Regions from separate parts of the Hymenobacter defluvii genome, predicted to be linked through region 2. Evidence: riboswitches for the same ligand, from Rfam matches in the RefSeq annotation. Region 2 holds a riboswitch; each other region holds the start of a gene.
What was found. Region 2 has a riboswitch for S-adenosylmethionine ahead of J4D97_RS00650 (homoserine dehydrogenase). Riboswitches for the same ligand answer to the same signal wherever they lie in the genome.

Region 1: it holds a riboswitch for S-adenosylmethionine, as region 2 does, so the genes downstream of both, metH (methionine synthase) here and J4D97_RS00650 (homoserine dehydrogenase) in region 2, are expected to answer to the same signal.
Region 3: it holds a riboswitch for S-adenosylmethionine, as region 2 does, so the genes downstream of both, J4D97_RS06890 (phosphoadenylyl-sulfate reductase) here and J4D97_RS00650 (homoserine dehydrogenase) in region 2, are expected to answer to the same signal.

What each region holds. Positions count from the first base shown of each region.
Region 1 covers NZ_JAGETX010000005.1:141,644-148,592, forward strand. Annotated here, with positions in the region: gene metF (methylenetetrahydrofolate reductase [NAD(P)H]) at 1-703, opposite strand, end outside; gene metH (methionine synthase) at 863-4,576, opposite strand; SAM riboswitch class I at 4,649-4,760, opposite strand; gene J4D97_RS11045 (PA14 domain-containing protein) at 4,985-6,154, shown strand; gene J4D97_RS11050 (alkene reductase) at 6,311-6,949, shown strand, end outside.
Region 2 covers NZ_JAGETX010000001.1:171,511-178,459, reverse strand. Annotated here, with positions in the region: gene J4D97_RS00655 (pyruvate carboxylase) at 1-1,981, opposite strand, end outside; SAM riboswitch class I at 2,250-2,357, shown strand; gene J4D97_RS00650 (homoserine dehydrogenase) at 2,520-3,785, shown strand; gene J4D97_RS00645 (SDR family NAD(P)-dependent oxidoreductase) at 3,924-4,640, shown strand; gene J4D97_RS00640 (cryptochrome/photolyase family protein) at 4,791-6,101, shown strand; gene J4D97_RS00635 (TetR family transcriptional regulator C-terminal domain-containing protein) at 6,146-6,778, shown strand.
Region 3 covers NZ_JAGETX010000002.1:652,795-659,743, reverse strand. Annotated here, with positions in the region: gene J4D97_RS06900 (sulfate adenylyltransferase subunit 1) at 1-47, opposite strand, end outside; gene cysD (sulfate adenylyltransferase subunit CysD) at 148-1,053, opposite strand; gene J4D97_RS06890 (phosphoadenylyl-sulfate reductase) at 1,145-1,897, opposite strand; SAM riboswitch class I at 2,171-2,262, opposite strand; gene hemH (ferrochelatase) at 2,552-3,598, opposite strand; gene era (GTPase Era) at 3,810-4,706, shown strand; gene der (ribosome biogenesis GTPase Der) at 4,881-6,203, shown strand; gene J4D97_RS06870 (hypothetical protein) at 6,346-6,624, shown strand; gene J4D97_RS06865 (hypothetical protein) at 6,720-6,949, opposite strand, start outside.

The DNA of each region.
Region 1 (6,949 bases), on a different contig from region 2:
TGGGCACCGTAATGCCCGCCGCGCGGCAGCGACTTTCGAAGTTGAAAAACTGCTCGTTGTCGAAAAACATCTGCGTCACGATGTAGTCGGCGCCGCGGTCTACTTTGTGCTTGAGGTAGCGAATATCGGCGCCGGAATTGGGCGACTCGAAGTGCTTCTCGGGGTAGCCGGCCGTGCCGATGCAGAAGTTGGTGGCGGAGGTTTCGTCCTGCTCCTCGTCGAGGTAGGCTCCTTTGTTCAGGTCGGACACCTGCCCAATCAGGTCGCAGGCGTAGGCGTGGCCGTCGGGCTCGGGTTTGAACTGACCTTCGCTCTTGATGGGGTCGCCGCGCAGGGCCAGCACCGTATCAATTCCCAGGAAGTGCAGGTCGATAAGGGCGTTTTCGGTTTCTTCCTTCGTGAAGCCGCCGCAAATGAGGTGGGGCACGGTATCGACATCAAACCGGTTCTTGATGGCCGCACAGATGCCTACCGTACCCGGCCGGCGGCGCACGGTGTGCTTCTCCAGCAAGCCGTTGGTGTGTTTGCGGTACACATACTCCTCGCGGTGGTAGGTAACGTCGATAAACGGCGGCTTGAACTCCATCAGCGGCTCGATGTTGGAGAACAGCGTTTTAATATTCTCGCCCTTTTTCGGAGGTAGCACCTCGAAGGAGAAGAGGGTTTTGCCGTGGGCGTTGGAGAGGTGTTCGGTGACTTTCATATACGTTGACCCCACCCCCCGACCCCCTCCCCTCCGGGAGAGGGGGAGCCAGACGGTGCGGTATTAGCAGAAGTGCTTAGCTCCGGATAAGCTTTGGAATAGAACAATCGTCTGGCTCCCCCTCTCCCGGAGGGGAGGGGGTCGGGGGGTGGGGTAAGCCTACAACGCCGTAACCGGCACGGCCGTAGGGTCATAGTTCAGGTTGGGGGCCAGCCAGCGTTCCAGGTCTGCCAGCGGCATGGCCTTACGCTCAGCAATGTCTTCTACCTGGTCTTTGCCGATGCGGCCCAGGCCGAAGTAACGCGAGGCAGGGTGCGCGTAGTACAGGCCGCTCACCGACGAAGCCGGGTACATGGCCAGGTTTTCGGTGAGGTGAATGCCCGTTTTGTTTTCCGCATCCAGCAGCTCAAAGAGCGTGATTTTCTCCGTGTGGTCAGGGCAGCCGGGGTAGCCGGGGGCGGGGCGCACGCCGCGGTATTGCTCCTTGATGAGGTCTTCGTTGGAAAGCTTTTCGTCCGAGGCATAGCCCCAGAACTCCTCCCGCACGCGCTGGTGCAGGCGCTCGGCGAAGGCCTCGGCCAGACGGTCGGCCAGGGCTTTAATCATAATGCTGGAATAGTCGTCGTGGTCTTGCTCAAACTGATCGAGCAGCTTTTCGATGCCAAGGCCGGCCGTTACGGCGAAGCCGCCGATGTAGTCGGCGCGGCCGGTTTCCAGCGGGGCCACGTAGTCGGAGAAGGCCACGTTGGGGATGTTCTTGCCCTTTTCGCCTTGCTGACGTAGGGTAAAGAACTCCGTTTCTACTTCTTGCCGGGTATCGTCCTTAAACACCTGAATGGTGTCGTAATCGACAGTATTGGCGGGCCAGAAGCCGAACACGGCGCGGGCCGTCAGCAGTTTCTCGTCGATGACTTTGCGCAGCAGCGCTTGCGCATCTTCGAATAGCTTGGTGGCGGCTTCGCCCAAGGTTTCGTCTTCCAAGATGCGCGGATAGCGGCCTTTCAGCTCCCAGGTGTGGAAGAAGGGCGTCCAGTCGATGTAAGTGGCTAGCTCGGCCAAGTCGTAGTCTTCCAGCACCTTCGTTCCCAAGAAGGTAGGCTTGGTAATCGGCGTTTCTTCCCAATCGGCCTTAAAGCCATTTTCGCGGGCTTGCTCGATGGTGAGGTAGCGTTTGTCGCGCTGGCGGCCAGCGTAGTCGTTGCGCAGAGTCTCGTACTCGTCGCGCACGGTATGGGCGTAGGTTTCCTTGGCTGAGCCCAGCAGGCCTGCCGCTACCCCCACCGAGCGAGAGGCGTCGTTCACGTGCACCACGGGTCCGGTGTAGGCGGGCGCAATCTTCACGGCGGCGTGCAGGCGCGAGGTAGTGGCGCCGCCAATGAGCAGGGGCGTTTGCAGGCCGCGCCGCTCCATTTCCTGCGCTACGTACACCATCTCATCGAGCGAAGGCGTAATCAGGCCACTCAGGCCAATGATGTCGACCTGTTGCTTTTCGGCTTCGTCCAGAATCTTTTCCAGCGGCACCATCACGCCCAGGTCCACAATATCAAAGTTGTTGCAGGCCAGCACCACGCCCACAATGTTTTTGCCGATGTCGTGCACGTCGCCCTTCACCGTGGCCAGCAGGATTTTACCGGCGGTTTGCCGGTCGCCGCTTTGCTTGTCGGCCAGCAGGTAAGGCTCTAGGTAGGCCACGGCCTTCTTCATCACGCGGGCCGATTTCACGACCTGCGGCAGGAACATTTTACCGGCCCCAAACAGGTCGCCTACTACGTTCATACCGGCCATCAAGGGGCCTTCAATTACCTCCAATGGGCGCCCTACCTGCTGGCGCACTTCCTCGGTATCTTGGTCAATAAACTCCGTGATGCCGCGCACCAAGGCGTGTTGCAGGCGCTCCTGCACGGGTAGGCTGCGCCAAGCGTCGGCCACTACCTCCACCTTTTCCTTCTGCTTCACCGTTTCGGCAAAGTCCACAAGGCGCTCGGTGGCATCGGGGCGGCGGTTCAGCAGGACGTCCTCGCAGAGTTCGAGCAGGTCTTTTGGCACCTCATCGTACACGCCCAGCTGGCTGGGGTTCACGATGCCCATATCCAGGCCCGCCTTGATGGCGTGGTAGAGGAAGGCCGAGTGCATGGCCTCACGCACTACGTCGTTGCCACGGTAGGAGAAGCTGATGTTCGAAACGCCGCCGCTGGTGAGGGCGCCGGGCAGGTTCTGCTTGATCCAGCGCACCGCCTCGATGAAGTCCAGCGCATAGTTGCGGTGTTCCTCCATGCCGGTGCCTACCGTCAAGATGTTAGGGTCGAAGATGATGTCTTCGGGCGCAAACTCTACCTCGTTCACCAAGATATCATAGCTGCGTTGGCAGATTTCGATGCGGCGCTCGTAGCTGTCGGCCTGGCCGTTTTCATCAAAGGCCATGACCACCACGGCCGCGCCGTACTGGCGCACCGTGCGGGCGCGGGCCTTGAACACTTCTTCCCCTTCCTTGAGGGAAATGGAGTTGACGATGCTTTTGCCCTGCACGCACTTCAGGCCGGCTTCCAGCACGCTCCACTTCGAGGAGTCAATCATGACGGGCACGCGGGCAATGTCGGGCTCGGAGGCAATCAGATTGAGGAAGGTGGTCATGGCCTGCTCCGAGTCGAGCATGCCTTCGTCCATATTCACGTCGATGACTTGGGCGCCGCCTTCTACCTGGTCGCGGGCTACCGCCAGGGCAGCTTCGTAGTTGCCGGTACGAATGAGGCGGGCGAAGGCGCGCGAGCCGGTCACGTTGCACCGCTCGCCCACGTTCACAAATAAGCTCTGCTCGGTGATGCCGAACGGCTCCAACCCGCTCAGGCGGGTAGCGGGCGGCACCTCGGGTAGGACGCGCGGCTTGTACTTGTCGGCCAGGCGGGCCAGCTCGGCAATGTGCTGGGGCGTGGTGCCGCAGCAGCCGCCTACCACCGTCACGAGGCCATCGGTGAGGTAGCCTTCCACCAAACCCGCAAACTCCTCGGCCGACTCATCATACCCACCAAAGGCGTTGGGTAGGCCAGCGTTGGGGTAGGCGGAAATGTGCACGTCGGCAATGCGGCTCAACTCCTTCACATATACTTTAAGCTGATCGGCACCGAGGGCGCAGTTCAGGCCCACGCTGAGTAGGGGCAGGTGACGAATGGAGTTCCAGAACGCCTCTACCGTCTGGCCGCTCAGGGTCCGACCCGAAGCGTCGGTGATGGTACCGGAAATCATAATGGGCACCTGCCGGCCGCCTTCGTCGAAGAACTGCTGCACCGCGTACAGGGCCGCCTTGGCGTTCAGCGTGTCGAAGATGGTTTCGATGAGCAGCGCATCGGAGCCACCGTCTACCAGTCCACGCACTTGCTCGTGGTAGGCGTGGGCCAGCTCGTCGAATGTCACGGCTCGGAAGCCGGGACGGTTTACATCGGGCGAGAGGGAGGCGGTGCGGTTGGTTGGGCCAATAGCGCCGGCCACGAAGCGCGGCTTGCTGGGGTCTTTGGCCGTAAACTCGTCGGCTACTTCGCGGGCCAGCCGCGCCGACTCATAGTTCAGCTCATACACAATGTGTTCCAGCGCGTAATCGGCCTGGGCGATGGTGGTGCCGGAGAAGGTGTTGGTTTCCACCATGTCGGCACCAGCGGCAAAGTACTCCGCGTGGATGCTTTTGATGATATCGGGGCGCGTGAGCGAGAGCAGGTCGTTGTTGCCGCGCAGGGGCTTGGCGTGGTCGGCAAACCGCGGGCCGCGAAAGTCCTCCTCCGTCAGCGTGTGCCGCTGAATCATGGTGCCCATGGCGCCGTCCAGAATTAGGAGGCGGCGTTGGAGGATGTCGTAGAGCGGGGAGTCGGGGCAGGTCGTCTTCATGGATTTTCCTTCGGGAAAGCAGCGGGTACGAAAGCTTATCCAGAAAGAGAAAACCGCCGAAGCAGGTTCCTGTACTTATCTTCTTCCGCCCGATAGGTAGGGCGAAATGGGAGTTGGCACCTTGTAATATGTCAGGTTGCCAAGACGTCACAGGGCCCAATCCCTCGGTCTTTCTGGATAAGTAATACGCAAAGATACAGCTCAAAGCTCAGATTACAACCGTCCTGGCTTTTCTGCTGAGGCTGCTGCGCGAGGTTGGCTTGGTAGATCGAAAATCTTGTTTGATGAGCAGGAGGCGCCACTCTGTTGAAAAAATCGTCACGGCTTTTACTTCTGCCGCATTTTGTATCATCAGCGGCTAGTAACCCAGAGCATCTATCCCCCGCTGGTTTCGTGGTTATGCACCTTATGCGGATTTTCCTCCTGCTTTCTGGTTTCCTGCTCAGCCGCGCGGTGTTAGCGCAGACTATTATGCCGCCTTCTGCCGGCATGGGCTTGCGGGGACAGTACTATGCTGGGCGCGACTTTGAGAAGCTGGTACTCACTCGCCTCGATAAGAATATCGACTTCGACTGGACCTACGGCCCGCCTACCCCCGGCCGACCATCGGAGCGGTATGTGTCGCCGGGGCCGGGGGTGCCGGGCCAGTGGTTTTCGGTACGCTGGACGGGCTACCTCTACGCTCCTTCGACGGGCACTTACAAATTCAAGATTGCTACTGACGATGGAATGCGCGTATGGATTGGGCAGCAGCAGATCTTGGACTCCTGGCAATATCAGCCAGTTACCATGTCTTCTACGCATATGGTCTTGAAGGCTGGGCGCTACTACCCTATACGAGTGGAGTACTTTCAGGCAAACTTCGACACCCGAGCGCTGCTGGCCTGGCAAACGCCACCTCTCACGGAGCCTTCGTGGTGGGATAAGGTGCGTGAGGCCGTAGGCTTTAGCGAAACTGACTCGGTGCCCATTCCTACGCGCTACCTCTACCCTTCTTTACCGGCTAAGGCCGCGCCGCGCTCTACCCCTGCTCCGCCGCCAGCGGTGGCCGCCGCACCTATCGCACCGCCGACCACCCCCGTTCCTAAAGCAACAACCGTCACCAAGGTCCGACAAACCAGACGGGCAACACTTCGCCCAGCGACCATCCAGCCGCTTACGGCGCTGCGCCCCAAGGCAGCCGCAGCCGATGCTGTAGCACCAACTCCTGTTCTACCTACCCTGAGCATGCTCACGAAAGGTGAGACACTTACACTGCCCAACCTCTACTTCACTCGCAGTACGGCGGCGCTGCTGCCTACCTCCTACCCTACCCTGAACGCGTTAGCCCACACCCTACAGCAACAGCCCACACTCCGCTTAACAATAGCCGGCCACACCGATAACATTGGCGATGCGACGCTCAACCAAAAGCTTTCCGAGCAACGTGCCCAAGTAGTGCGGCGCTACCTAGTGCAGCAAGGCATCGACTCGCTCCGGCTAGCGGCGGTGGGCTATGGCGGCACCCGGCCAGTGGCTGATAACCGCGACCCGCGCCAGCGGCCTCGCAACCGGCGGGTAGAGGTGGTAGTGGAGTAGGGCGATAGATAGTAATACCAGCGAGCAAGATGGCGCGGTAGCATGAGCGTGTTAAGATTCGATAACCTCTGCACCAGCCAAAACATTCGTGTACAAACATGAGTTGTAGACACCGATACGCGCAGCGCCTTTGCTGCAGCTGTACACCCACTCAACATGACACAGACAACCCATCTTTTCTCGCCCTTCACCATGGGCGCCCTTTCCCTACCCAACCGCCTTGTGATGGCGCCCATGACGCGCAGCCGCGCCGACAACGACGCGCACAAGCCTACCGATATGCACGTGGAATACTACGTGCAGCGCGCTTCGGCGGGCCTGATTATCACGGAGGGCTCGCAGGTATCGGAGCAGGGCGTGGGCTACATCAACACGCCCGGCATCTACTCTGAGGAGCAGGTGGCCGGCTGGAAAAAGGTAACCGACGCGGTGCACGAAGCAGGCGGGCGCATCTACATTCAACTGTGGCACGTGGGTCGGGTGTCGCACCCGTTTTTTCATAATGGCGAGCTGCCGGTGGCCCCGTCGGCCATCAAGCCGGAGGGCGCCAAGGCCTTCACGGGCAAGGGCATGGAAGAAGTGCCTACCCCACGGGCACTGGAGTTGAGCGAGATTCCCGGTGTGGTAGACCAGTTCCGCCAGGCTGCCCGCAACGCCAAAGCCGCTGGTTTTGACGGCGCCGAGATTCACGGCGCCAACGGCTACTTGCTCGACCAGTTCCTGCAAGACGGCTCCAACCAGCGTACCGACGAGTATGGCGGCAGCGTAGAAAACCGCAGCCGCTTTGTGCTGGAA
Region 2 (6,949 bases):
AGCTTTCCATACCCGGCATCCAGTTCAACGAATCAAAAATGCGGAACACGTCGATGCCGGTTTCCCAGCTCTGCTGCACAAAGCGCTCTACCAGGTTGTCGGGGTAGGCCTTGTAGCCCACGCCGTTGGCTCCCCGAATCAGCATTTGTAGCAGGATGTTGGGCACGGCCTCGCGCAGCTTGGCCAGGCGCTCCCAGGGGTCTTCGTGCAGGAAGCGCAGGGCCACATCGAAGGTGGCACCGCCCCAGCACTCCAGCGAAAACGTCTGGGGGTGCTGCTTGGCGAAGCGCTCGGCCACCTTCAGCATATCGAAGGTGCGCATGCGCGTGGCCAACAGGCTCTGGTGGGCGTCGCGCAGGGTAGTATCGGTGTAGTGAATGAGGGTATCCTCGCGCAACCACTTGGCAAAACCTTCTGGCCCCAGCTCGGTAAGACGGTTTTTGGTGCCGGGGGGGTAGGGCGCGGTGGCATCGTAGTGGGGTAGCTTGGGCTTGGGCAGGTCCCGGGCCGGGTCCTGGGCGCCGTGCACGTCGGGGTTGCCGTTCACGATGATGTCGCCCAAGAAGGTCAGCAGCTTGGTGCCACGGTCTTGGCGCACCTCAAACTTGAATAGCTCAGGATGGTCTTTGATGAAGTCGACGGTGGCGCTACCATTCTGAAAATCAGGGTGCGCCACAATGTTTTGCAGGAACTGAATATTGGTGCGCACGCCCCGAATCCGGAACTCCGATAGGGTGCGCAGCATCCGCTCGGCCGCCTCCTTGAGGGTAGGCGCCTGGGCCGACACCTTCACCAGCAAGGAGTCGAAAAACGGCAGAATCTTGGCGCCCTGGTACACCGAGCCCTGGTCCAGCCGGATACCGAAACCGCCCGCCGAGCGGTAGGCCACAATGGTGCCGTAGTCGGGCTTGAAGTCGTTTTCGGGCGCTTCGGTGGTGAGGCGGCACTGCAACGCAAAGCCCGTAATGCGGGGCCGCACCTGCGGGTCGAGGTTGATTTCGGGGTCCTGCAAGTGGTAACCCGACGCGATGTAAAGCTGGGTTTTGATGAGGTCGACACCCGTGACCATTTCCGTGACAGTGTGCTCTACCTGAATGCGCGGGTTCACCTCAATGAAGTAAATCTCACCTTCCTCCGGCTTCACCAGAAATTCCACCGTGCCCACGTTGTTGTAGTTCACGGCGCGGGCCAGGCGCAGGGCGTAGTCGTATAATTGCTCGCGTAGTTCCTCAGCCAGGCCCAGGGCGGGCGCTACCTCCACTACCTTCTGGAAGCGGCGCTGCACCGAGCAGTCGCGCTCGTAGAGGTGCGTTACGCTGCCGTAGGCGTCGGCCACTACCTGCACCTCAATGTGCTTGGGTTGCTCCACAAACTTCTCGAGGAATACGGTGTCGTCGCCGAAGGCTTTCAGGGCTTCGTTGCGGGCCTCGAAGAAGCCCTTCTCCAACTGGTCGTCGTCGCGGATGACGCGCATGCCCCTTCCCCCACCGCCGCTGGCAGCTTTCAGCATTACAGGGTAGCCGATGCGGTTGGCCTCGGCGCGAGCTGTTTCGAAGTCATTCAACTCTTCTTCACTGCTCTGAATAATAGGCACTTGCTCGCGCAAGGCCACTTCCTTGGCGCGTACCTTGTCGCCGAGCGCCTCCATCACTTCGGGCCGTGGCCCCACGAAGATGATGCCTTCCTCGCCGCAGCGCCGGGCTAGGGTCGCGTTTTCGCTCAAAAACCCGTAGCCGGGGTGGATGGCGTCTACACCGTTGGCTTTGGCGATGCGCAGCAGGCCTTCAATGTCAAGGTAGGGTTTCAGCGGCTCGTCGTCTTCGCCAATCTGATAGGCCTCATCAGCCTTGTAGCGGTGCAGGGAGTAGCGGTCCTCGAAGGTGTATACGGCTACCGTGGTGATGCCCAATTCGGTAGCGGCACGCATTACGCGAATGGCAATTTCGCCCCGATTGGCAACGAGGAGTTTGCGAATATTCATGAGTAGGTAGAGGTGTTTTAGTCAGCGCGGCCTCAAACTAGGCAATAATTTAACAGAAAGGACAAAAAAGGCTGCTTTTTACGATCAAAATGACAATTATTAGGCACTTCCATTCAATTTTGTACTCATGCACTCACCTTCGCACTCGCTCGGCATAGTAGAGCGAGAGCGGAGGCGAGTGTGAGTAATGCTACGAGCAAGTACGAATGCAAATACTTGCCGCCAACCGCGGGCCTCGTATATTTGCCCTACCGCTCCCACAACGGAGCACTTATCAAGAAAGGCGGAGGGACAGGCCCTGCGATGCCTTAGCAACCGGTAGTCATAGCTACAAGGTGCTACATCCTGAATCTGCGACAGCAGATGAAGATAAGTTACGAAAGGCTCGGCGCCCCGTTTTGGGGTTTGGCTCTTCTGACTTGTCGGAAGGGCTTTTTTTGGGCCTTTTCGGGAAGAAATCTTGGTGAGATGCTTCGGGGTGGAGGCGGAATTTTCCCTCACCTACGGCAGTAGCCGCTGCCTTGATTTCGTTTTCCGCATGACTCGCTCCGACATCCGTATTGGTTTATTTGGTTTTGGCGTGGTAGGCCAGGGCCTGCACACTGTTTTGGAACGCACGCCCGGCCTGCGCGCCCGCATTGGCCGCATTGGCGTGAAAGACCGCGCCAAGCAGCGCAGCCTACCCACCGAGCTATTCACGTTCGACCGCGCCGATCTGCTGAATGATGAGTCCTTGAACGTGATTGTGGAGCTGATTGACGACGCTGACGAAGCCTACCACATCGTAACCGAGGCCCTGCGCCGGGGCAAAGCCGTGGTGACGGCTAACAAAAAAATGTTGGCCGAGCACTTGCCCGAGCTGATAGAATTGCAGCGTCAAACCGGCACTCCGTTGCTCTACGAGGCTGCCGCCTGCGCCAGCTTGCCCGTCATTCGGAACCTGGAGGAATACTACGACACCGACTTACTAGAAGCGGTGGAGGGCATCATCAACGGCTCCACCAACTACATTCTCACGGCCATGCACCGCGATGCCATTTCCTTTGCCGAGGCCCTAAGCAAGGCGCAGGCGTTGGGCTTCGCCGAGAGCAATCCTGCTTTAGATGTGGAAGGTCTGGACGCCCGCAACAAGCTGGTGCTGCTGCTCACGCATGCGTTCGGACTGGTAACGTCACCTCAGCAAATCCTGGCCGTAGGCATCGACCGCCTCAGCGACCTGGCCTCTGATTACGCCCGCGAGAAAGGCCTAGCACTCAAGCTAATTGCCGAGGCCCGCCGCCTACCCGACGGCAATGTGGCGGCTGCCGTGCTGCCTACCCTGGTGCGCCCCGAGCACGAGCTGGCGCGGGTGCAGGACGAGTACAACGGCCTCATCACTCAGAGCGGCTTTGCCGACCGGCAGTTTTTCCTGGGCCGCGGGGCGGGCGCCGTGCCTACTGCTTCCGCCGTGCTCAGCGACTTGTCGGCCCTTACCTACGGCTACCGCTACGAGTACAAGAAAATCAGCCAGAACATCGACTCAGCCCTGACGCCCGACGCTGCTGAAGTAGACGTGCTGGTGACGTTCACGGACGAGCATGCCCCCCAGGAAGCCGACTTCACGCGGGTGCACGAAACCTTCCGCTCGGCCGTGCGCGGGCATTACCTCACAGGTACCATTGGGCTGGCTCAACTGGCGCAAGCCGAGTGGCTGCGGCTGCCCGGCATTTGCGTAGTGCGCCTCCCTACCCCGTTGCGAGCAGCAGCTACCGCTCGGCCCGCCGATACCCAGCTCGCCGGAGCCGCCGCGTATTTTGCCGAGTAATTGATTGTCTATCAACTTATAGTTCGACGGCTATCGGGAAAGAACCCTGCTAGCTGTCGAGCTTTTTTGAGCTGGTAATAACCACCTACAGCCATTCCTGCGTAGCAGAAACTCAACCGTTCACTTGCTTCGCTTTTCATGGAATTTGCTGATAAGAATATTCTCCTGGTAGGTGCATCCTCCGGTATTGGCTTGGCTACAGCTCACCTGCTGCATGGCCTGAAAGCCAACCTGTTTACGGCCTCGCGGCACGAGTCGCCGGAGTTGGCCGAGCTGGGCACCACCTTCCTACCCCTCGACGTTACGCAGCCCCTTGTTGCTACTGCTTTCGACTCCCTACCCGACACCTTGCACGGCGTGGTCTACTGCCCCGGCAGCATCCGGCTGCGTCCGTTCGAGCGCATTGCGCCGGCTGACTTTCGGCAGGATTTTGAGCTGAACGTGCTGGGTGCTGTGCAAGTGGTGCAGGCTGTGGTGAAGCGGCTGAAAAAGGCCAGTGGTGCTTCCATCGTGCTTTTCAGCACCGTAGCCGCCGAAACGGGCATGAGTTTTCATACCAGCGTAGCCACCGTGAAAGCCGCCGTGGAGGGCCTCACCCGCGCCCTGGCCGCCGAATATGCCGGTGCCAACATCCGCGTGAACTGCATTGCGCCTTCCCTCACCGATACGCCCCTGGCAGCTACCCTCCTCAACACCCCCGAGAAGGCCGAGGCCAGCGCCAAGCGCCACCCCTTGCAGCGCGTGGGGCAGCCCCAGGATATGGCCTACATGACGTCGTTCCTACTATCCGACCACAGCAGCTTCATCACGGGCCAAGTCTTGCCCGTGGATGGTGGCATGGGCCGGTTGAAGTAAGGCAGTGATGTTTTGTAATCTGTCATCCTGAGCTTGCGAAGGACCTTCTCACGCTAGAACGAGTCGTTGGTAAACTTGTCGTTCTAGCGTGAGAAGGTCCTTCGCAAGCTCAGGATGACAGATTTTTCAGTTGCATAAGAAACAACCCTTATGAAAATCACGATTTTCTGGCACCGGCGCGACTTGCGCATCACCGATAATACCGGCCTAGCAGCCGCTTTGCAAGACAATGCGCCGGTAATACCGCTGTTCATTTTCGACCGCGACATTCTGGATAAGCTGCCCAGCAAGCAGGACGCCCGCGTGACGTTCATCTACGACGCCGTGGAGCAGCTGGCGCAGGAAACCCAGGACAACGGCGGCACTATGCTGGTGTTCTACGGCAAGCCGGAGGAGGTCTTCGAGCAGTTGTTGAAGGACTATGACTTGGCCGCCGTGCACACCAACGAGGACTACGAGCCCTACGCCCGCCAACGAGATGAGGCTATTGGCAAACTGTTGGGCAAGCACGATGTGCCCTTTACGACGCACAAAGACCAGGTGATTTTTGCTAAGGACGAGGTGCTAACCAAAGCGGGCACACCGCCTAAAGTATACGGTCCCTACAATAAGGCTTGGCGGGCCGCTTTGCAGGACGACAGCTTCCAGGAACGGCCGTCGCGGCGGTTATTCACCAAGGAAAACCTGCACCATATTGCGCATGCTCCGGCTCGCCCTACCCTCTCCGACATGGGGTTTGGACGCTACGAGCAGCCCGTACCGCCCGCTCGCCTACCCAATAAAAATTACGTAGAGGATTACGACAAAACCCGTAACCGCCTCGCCGACGACCACGGCACTACGCACCGCTCGGTGCACCTGCGCCACGGCACGCTCAGCGTACGGCAGCTAATGAGCCAGGCGCAGGACCTCAACGACAAGCTACTGGACGAACTCATCTGGCGTGACTACTTCATGATGCTGCTCTGGCATTTTCCCGAAACCGTAGAGGAAAGTTACGACAAGCCGTTTCGGCGCATCAAGTGGCGCAACAACCAGGAGGAGTTTGCGGCGTGGTGCGAGGGCCGCACCGGTTTTCCGCTGGTGGACGCTGGCATGCGTCAGCTCAACCAAACCGGCTGGATGCACAACCGCGCCCGCATCACCACGGCCAGCTTTCTGATCAAGGATTTACTGATCGACTGGAAGTGGGGTGAGCAGTATTTCGCCGACAAGCTCATCGACTACGACATGAGCAACAACATTGGCAACTGGCAATGGACGGCTGGCACGGGCGTGGTGTCGGCACCGTGGTTTCGCATTTTCAGCCCCGAAAGTCAGCTCCAGAAATACGACCCGAAGCTGGAGTACGTGAAGGATTGGATACCCGAGTTTGGCACCGACGCCTACCCCCAGCCGATAGTCGACCACAAGGAGGCCCGCCAACGTGCCCTGGATGCCTACCGCGCCGCTCGTAAATAGGTTTTTATCGGCAACTTAAACCCCTACTCAACGGTTATACCATCATGGAAAAGGAAGCTATCAAACTCGCTTATCTCGACTACGTGCTGCGCAAGGGCCAGCCGCCAGTTTCGGTCTACAAGCTCATGCACAAGCTGGGCGCTACCGAGGCTGAATTTTACCAGCACTACTCTACCTTCGCGGCCATCGACCGCGAGATTTGGGCTGATTTTGGGCGCCAAGCCCGCGCCCGTGCCGCCGAGGAACCCGTGTGGGAGCAGTACGGCGCCCGCGAAAAGCTGCTGGGTTTCTACTACACGCTGCTGGAGATTCTGAAGCAAAACCGCAGCTACGCGCTGTGGTCGTTGCGCTACTCGCTCTCCAAGATGCCCGGCATGACGCCGCGTATTCTGGACGATTTCCGCCAGGGCTTCGAGCAGTTCGTGGCCGATATTCTGCGCGATGGTCGGCGCACCGAGGAAGTGGCTTCCCGCCCCATGATTCAGGAGAAATATCCCCGCGCCTTCTGGCAGCAGATGCTGTTTGTGCTGGGCTTCTTCGCCAAAGATGATTCCCTGGGCTTCGAGCGCACCGACGCGGCCATCGAGAAAGCCGTGACACTCAGCTTCGACCTGGTAGGCCGCAACACCCTGGATTCCGCCGTGGACTTCGTGCGGTTTCTGGTGCAGAGCCGGTAGGGTCGACGATTACCCCACCCCCCGGCCCCCTTCCCTCCGGGAGAGGGGGAGCCTTTACCGGAGCTGTTAGCTGGTGGCTACTAGCCGATAGCTCGGTTCTAGGAAAAGCTAACAGCTAACAGCTAAATTATCTGGCTCCCCCTCTCCCGGAGGGGAGGGGGCCGGGGGGTG
Region 3 (6,949 bases), on a different contig from region 2:
TTGCCGTCGTCTACACTGCCGCAGGTGATAAATCGAAGAAGATCCATGAGATGGAATGGTGAAATTGTGAGGTTGTGAAATTGTGAGTTTGTCGTGCGGGTGAATTGTGCGTGTAATTCACAACTTCACCCTTCACAACTTCACCATTTAGAAATAGCCGTTGCGTTTGCGGTCTTCCATGCCGGTTTCCGAGATGGTATCGTCGAGGCGGGTGGCACCCCGCTCGCTCACCTTGGCCTGGATGATATCGGCAATGATGTCTTCCACGGTGCTGGCGTCGCTGGCCACGGCGGCCGTGCAGGTGGCGTCGCCTACGGTGCGGAAACGCACTTGGCGGCTCACAATCTCATCGTCGGCATCGAGGTGCAGGTGCTCCGTGAGGCCTAGCAGCTGCCCGCCGGGTAGCACCACGCACTGGCGCTCGTGGGCAAAGTAAATTTCGGGAAGGGCGATGTTCTCGCGGCGGATGTAATTCCACACGTCCAGCTCCGTCCAGTTGGAAATAGGGAACACGCGCACGTTTTCACCCTTCTGAATTTTGCCGTTGTAGATGTTCCACAGCTCGGGGCGCTGGCGCTTGGGGTCCCACTGGCCGAAGTCGTCGCGCACAGAAAAAATACGCTCCTTGGCGCGGGCCTTCTCCTCGTCGCGGCGCGCCCCGCCGATACAGGCGTCAAACTCAAACTCCTCAATCACATCCAGCAGTGTATAGGTTTGCAAGGGGTTGCGGCTGGGGTATTTGCCAGTGGGGTCCTGCAAGCCTTTCTGCTTGATGGTGTCTTCTACCTTGCGCACCACCAGCTTCTCGCCGAGCTGCGCGGCCAGCGCATCGCGGAAGGCCAGCACCTCAGGAAAGTTGTGGCCCGTGTCTACGTGCACCAGTGGAAACGGAAACTTGCCCGGCCGAAAAGCCTTTTCGGCCAATCGTGTGAGCACAATAGAGTCTTTGCCGCCCGAAAACAGCAACGCCGGCCGCTCAAACTGGCCCGCTACTTCGCGCAAAATGTGAATGGCTTCGGCTTCGAGCCGATCCAGGTAATCAAGGGTAGGCATATAGTGAGTTGTCTGTATTCAGTTGTTAGTTGCCAAACGGAGACGTCATTTCGACCAGCGGGAAAAATGACGGTCCGGTTTAGCAATTGATCTACGCTGGCACCGATTCTACCACGGGGTCGGGGCCGTTATGGGTAGCGTGCAAGCCGCACTCCTTGGCATCAGCATTTTCCCACCACCAGCGCCCAGCCCGGAAATCCTCGCCCGGCTTGATGGCGCGGGTGCAGGGCGCACAGCCAATGCTTACGAAACCTTGCTGGTGCAAGGGGTTGGTAGGCACGCCATTGTCTTTGGCAAATGCCCAGCACTGCTCCCAAGTCCAGTTGAACAGCGGGTGTATTTTGACAAGCTGATGTGGCTCGTCCCACTCCACGGGCTCCATCGTCTGGCGGTTCTGCGACTGCTCGGCCCGAATGCCGGTAATCCAAATCTGCTGACCTTGCAGCGCCCGGTTCAACGGTTCCACTTTGCGAATACCGCAGCATTCCTTTCGGTTCTCGATGCTCTCGTAGAAGCTGTTGGGGCCTTTGGCTTCTACCAATGCCTGCACACTATCGGTCTGCGGGGCGTAGGCTTTGATGGACTTCTGATATTTCAGAATAGTCTTGCTCCAGGTGGAATACGTCTCCTGAAAATTGCGGCCCGTATCCAGCGTGAACACCTCAATGGGTAGGTCGTGCGCAAAAATCAGGTGAGTAATAATCTGATCCTCAATGCCAAAAGAGGTAGAGAAAGTAATTTTGCCGGGAGCCTCTTCTACCGCAGTGCGCAGGATATCTAGTGCATCCTGGGTAGCAAACTGCTGGCGTAGGTCGGAAACCCGCGATTCGAGGGAAGTAGACATAAAACGAAAAAAAGCTAGAGGAAGAAGTGCGGACGAGGCCGCGGAAGGGTAGCCGGCGGCAGCTGTGGCTGCTTGTGCGCGGTACGAATGGGGAGTCGGGGCCGTGCCGGTGGCACTTTAGGCAGGCAGACTCAGGTCAAAGGGAAATGCTTCCCGGTCGTTTCAACAACAACAGGCACAGCAGCACATCATACCCATGCAGGCGGCCACACGGCCGGAGAGGGTAGGAGAAGCAAGTGTGCGGAGGTTGTTGGAATGGACCACGGTTGTTTGTTTTTATATGGTCAGGACTTGGCACCGTTCCGCATTAAGCGGAGGTTGCCGGCGTTTCGTCGAGCCTGTCTCTCCACGCCTCTGTATAAAAACAATCCTTCAAAGGGAAAGAATTGGTGGCACAAAGGTAAAGACACAGCGCCGAAAAACACAAATAAAAAATATCCGACCTGCTATACAAAGCGGGTCGGATATAACTAGTGAAGCTAAGAAAGGTTCTGAGCGGGCTAACTTGTATAGCTAGAAAAGTGGGTTTTCCATACTAGCACGTCATTTTGAGCCGGTCAAGAAATCTCGCGTGCTCCCGGTAATTTCTATCTTTCGTCAGCACGCGAGATTCCTCGACCAGCTCGGAATGACGTGCTAACTGATCAGGCGCTGCTAATTCTGGCGAATCATGTTCACCACGCCTTCTACCCATTGCGGGTGCGAGTTCAGGGAGGGCACCAGCTGCCAGTGCTTGCCGCCAGATTCCTCAAACAATTCCTTGAACTCCACGCCTACCTCAATGGTCGTTTCTAGGCAGTCGGCCACGAAAGCGGGGGAGAAGGCCAGCACGTTGTGAATGCCTTTTTTGGGGAATTCCTTCAGCACTTCGTCGGAGTAGGGTTGCAGCCACGGGTCGCGCAGGCGGCTTTGTAGGCGGCTCTGGAAGGCCACAGTGTACTGGTCGTCGCGCAGGCCGAGGCCTTTCGCCAACAGGCGCGAGGTTTCAAAGCACTGCGCGCGGTAGCAGTAGCGGTTGTTTTTGTTGTAGGTGTTGCAGCACTTGCCCAACTGACAATACCCCTTAAAGCTACCCTTGAGCACGTGGCGCTCGGGAATACCGTGGTAGCTGAACAGCACATGGTCGTAGTCATGTTTGGCCATTTCGGCCTTGCCCAGCGTCACGAAGGTGCCGATGAAGCTAGGGTCATCGGTGAAATTGCTGATAAAGCTGATGCTGGGTACAATCCACCACTTGCTCACAATATCCATCACCTTTTCCTGCACCGAGCCCGTGCTGGCTGCCGCGTACTGCGGAAACAAGGGTAGCACAATGATGCGGTCTACGGCTGCGTCGCGCAGCTCCTCCAGCCCTTTCTCGATGCTGGGATTCTGATAGCGCATCCCGAAGGCTACTACGTACTCGTCGCCCAACTGCTCCTGCACCAGCTTCTGCAAATCCAGGCCGTGGTAGAGTAGGGGCGAACCGCGCTCCGTGTCCCAGAGCTGCTGGTAGATTTTGGCCGATTTGGGCGCCCGCAGCGGCACTACCAAGCCCTGAAAAAGAGGGTAGCGCACGGCGGCCGGCATGTCAATCACACGGCCATCGGTGAGAAACTCATTGAGGTAGCGGCGCACGTCGGGCGTACGGGGCGAGTCGGGTGTGCCAAGGTTGACGAGCAGGACGCCAACGCGGCGTTTGGGAGTGGCGGGAGTAGGCATTATTGTTTAGCTGATAGCTAGTAGCGGTTGGCTATTCGCTTTTTTCGATAGAACGGACAGCTCCTAGGCTCACTTATGTCTAGAGGCTGACTATGTAACCGCAAAGTTGGCCGGTTATCTTCAATCCAACCACAAAAAAGCTAACGACTGCCAGCTACTAGCTAAAAGCTCAAAATACCCGTACCTTTGCAGGCTAATTCCCTGACAACCCGTGAATACCGAACCAAAACCGCACCGCGCCGGCTTCGTGAGCATCATCGGCAAGCCCAACGTGGGCAAGTCGACGTTGATGAACGCCCTGATGGGTGAGCGGCTTAGCATTGTTACCAGCAAGGCCCAGACCACGCGTCACCGCATCCTGGGCATTCTGAACGGCGATGATTTCCAGTTGATCTATTCCGACACGCCCGGCATTATTCAGCCCAAGTACGAGTTGCACAGCGCCATGATGTCGTTTGTGTACTCATCGCTGGAAGATGCCGACGTGGTGTTGTTCGTAACGGACATCTACGAGAAGCACGACGAAGAACCCGTAGTGGAGCGCCTGCGCAAAATGCAGGACACGCCCATCTTTCTGCTGGTCAACAAGATTGACCAAGCCGACCAAGCCGAGGTAGAGGCCAAAGTAGCCTATTGGGAGGAGCATCTGCCCAATGCCACCCGCGTGCTACCCATCTCGGCGCTGGAGAAATTCGGGACCGGTGAGCTGCTGGATCTGATTCTGGCAAAGCTGCCCATCCACCCGCCCTACTACCCCAAAGACGAACTAACCGACAAGCCGGAGCGTTTCTTTGCCGCCGAAATGATTCGGGAGAAGATCTTCAAGCTCTACAAAAAAGAGGTGCCTTACTCTTGTGAGGTAGGCATCGAGGAGTTCAAGGAAGAGGACGACATTATTCGGATGCGGGCCACGATTTACGTGGAGCGCAGCAGCCAGAAAGGCATCATCATCGGTAAAGGCGGGGAGGCCTTGAAGAAGGTAGGGACTTGGGCGCGGGAGGAAATGGAGAAGTTTTTCCTGAAAAAGGTGTTCCTCGAAATCCACGTCAAAGTCAACGAGAACTGGCGCACTGATCCGAAGGCACTAAGCCGGTTTGGATATCAGTAAGGGTGTGTTGCACGCACCCATCGTTGAACGACCGTGTCGCGCAACAGTGTTTTACTAAACAACATCAGCAACGACGAGCGCCTGCAAGGCGCCCCTACATTCCGACCTCAACAACTCACTTAACTACTCCGGGCACTGCCGAACTTGGTCGGGCCGGCGGCTGGAGTCAGACCAATGAAAAATACCATTGCAATTGTGGGCCGCCCCAACGTGGGTAAGTCCACGCTATTCAACCGCTTGGTGGGGCAGCGCAAAGCCATCATGGACAACGAGTCGGGCGTAACGCGCGACCGGCACTATGGCTACGGCGACTGGATTGGCAAGTACTACACCGTGATAGATACGGGCGGCTACGTGCATAACTCCGAGGACGTATTCGAGGAGGAAATCAATAAGCAGGTGAAGCTGGCCATTGATGAGGCTGACGTGGTGCTGTTTATGGTGGACGTAGACGCCGGCCTGCACCCTCTAGATGAGGAGTTTGCCAACGTACTGCGCCGCTACCAAGACAAAAAACCGATTTACCTGGTGGCCAACAAGGCCGATACCAATGCCCGCGCCCACGCCGCCGGTGAGTTCTACGCCCTGGGTATGGGCGACGGCGAAATCTACTCTATCAGCTCGCAAAGTGGCTCCGGCACCGGCGACTTGCTGGATGCCGTGGTAAGCCACTTCGAAGAAGAAGGTGTAGAAGAACCCGATGCCGGCGTACCTAAAATTGCCGTAGTAGGCCGCCCGAACGCCGGTAAGTCGTCGTTTGTGAACCTACTGTTGGGAACAGACCGCAGCATTGTAACCGATATTGCTGGTACCACCCGCGACTCCATTTCGGCGCGCTACAATGCGTTTGGCAACGAGTTTATCTTGGTAGACACAGCCGGTTTGCGCCGCAAAACCAAGGTAAAGGAAGACGTGGAGTTCTACTCCGTACTGCGGGCCATCCGGGCCATGGAGGAGTCGGACGTGTGCGTGGTGATGCTGGACGCTACCCGCGGCATTGAGGCGCAGGACGTGAACATCATCTCCCTGGCCGATAAAAACCGGAAGGGCATCGTGATTCTGGTGAACAAGTGGGACCTGATCGAAGACAAGGAAACCAACACGGCGAAGGACTTCGAGGCGAAAATCATGGAAAAGATTGCGCCCATTGCCTACCCGCCCGTGGTGTTCATTTCGGTGCTGAACAAGCAGCGCGTACATAAAGCCATCGAAACGGCCATTCAGGTGTACGAGAACAAGATGCACAAAATCCCTACCTCCCAGCTCAACGAGGTGATGCTGCGTGAGATTGAGAAGTCGCCGCCACCTGCTACGAAGGGCAAGATGGTACGGATTAAGTACGTGACGCAGTTGCCGACGCACAACCCGGTGTTTGCGTTCTTCTGCAATTTGCCGCAGTACGTGAAGGAATCGTATACACGCTACCTGGAGAATCGTCTGCGCGAAAACTTTGGCTTTCAGGGTGTTCCGATTGGTATTGTGTTTAGGAAAAAATAGGGTAGAAAAAATTTAAGTTTTTTTTCTAGTGTCGGGTTACCTTCTGCCAACGCCGGTATAAACTCCCGAATTTCGCCTCCAGCCTGGCTGGAACCGCGAGAAACACTAAACCTGAAATTCCATTTTTCAATTTACCTCCATCATGAAAAAAGTACTGTTCCTCGCTCTGGCTGCCGTTTCGTTCTCGTTCGCTTCGTGCGACAGCAAAACTGAGAATGCTCAGGAAAATGCTGCTGACAACGTAGAAGAAGCTGGCGAAGCTAAGGCTGACGCTATGGAAGAAGCTGGCAACGAAGCTGGTGCTGATTCGGTAGAAAACGCTACTGAAGCTAAAGCTGACGCTATGGAAGATGCCGCTGACGCTCTGCCAAGCCAGGCTACGCCAGCTCCAGCTGGTGGCGCTACCACCACCCAGCAGTAATTACGCAGCCTGCAAAGGCGGAAAAGGGGGCTTTCCACATAGGAGAGCCCCCTTTTTTATGTTTACTTTGAATAGGTTCGCTATAATAACAGCCACTATCCTAACCGATAGCCAATAATTTTATCGACTACGTTGAATAGTTTGCGCGGCTCATAGGTTCGCCAGGGTAACTCGTCGAGTTGCCCACCAAAATTGATGTAACTATCGAGATTAAACTGGCGCATTTCGCGAATAACATGCTCTTGGAAGTTGACGCCAGCAATCCAGCCGTCTTCTACATCCTCAAACCACTCTTCATAATACGAGTCGTCGGAGCCATGGAAGT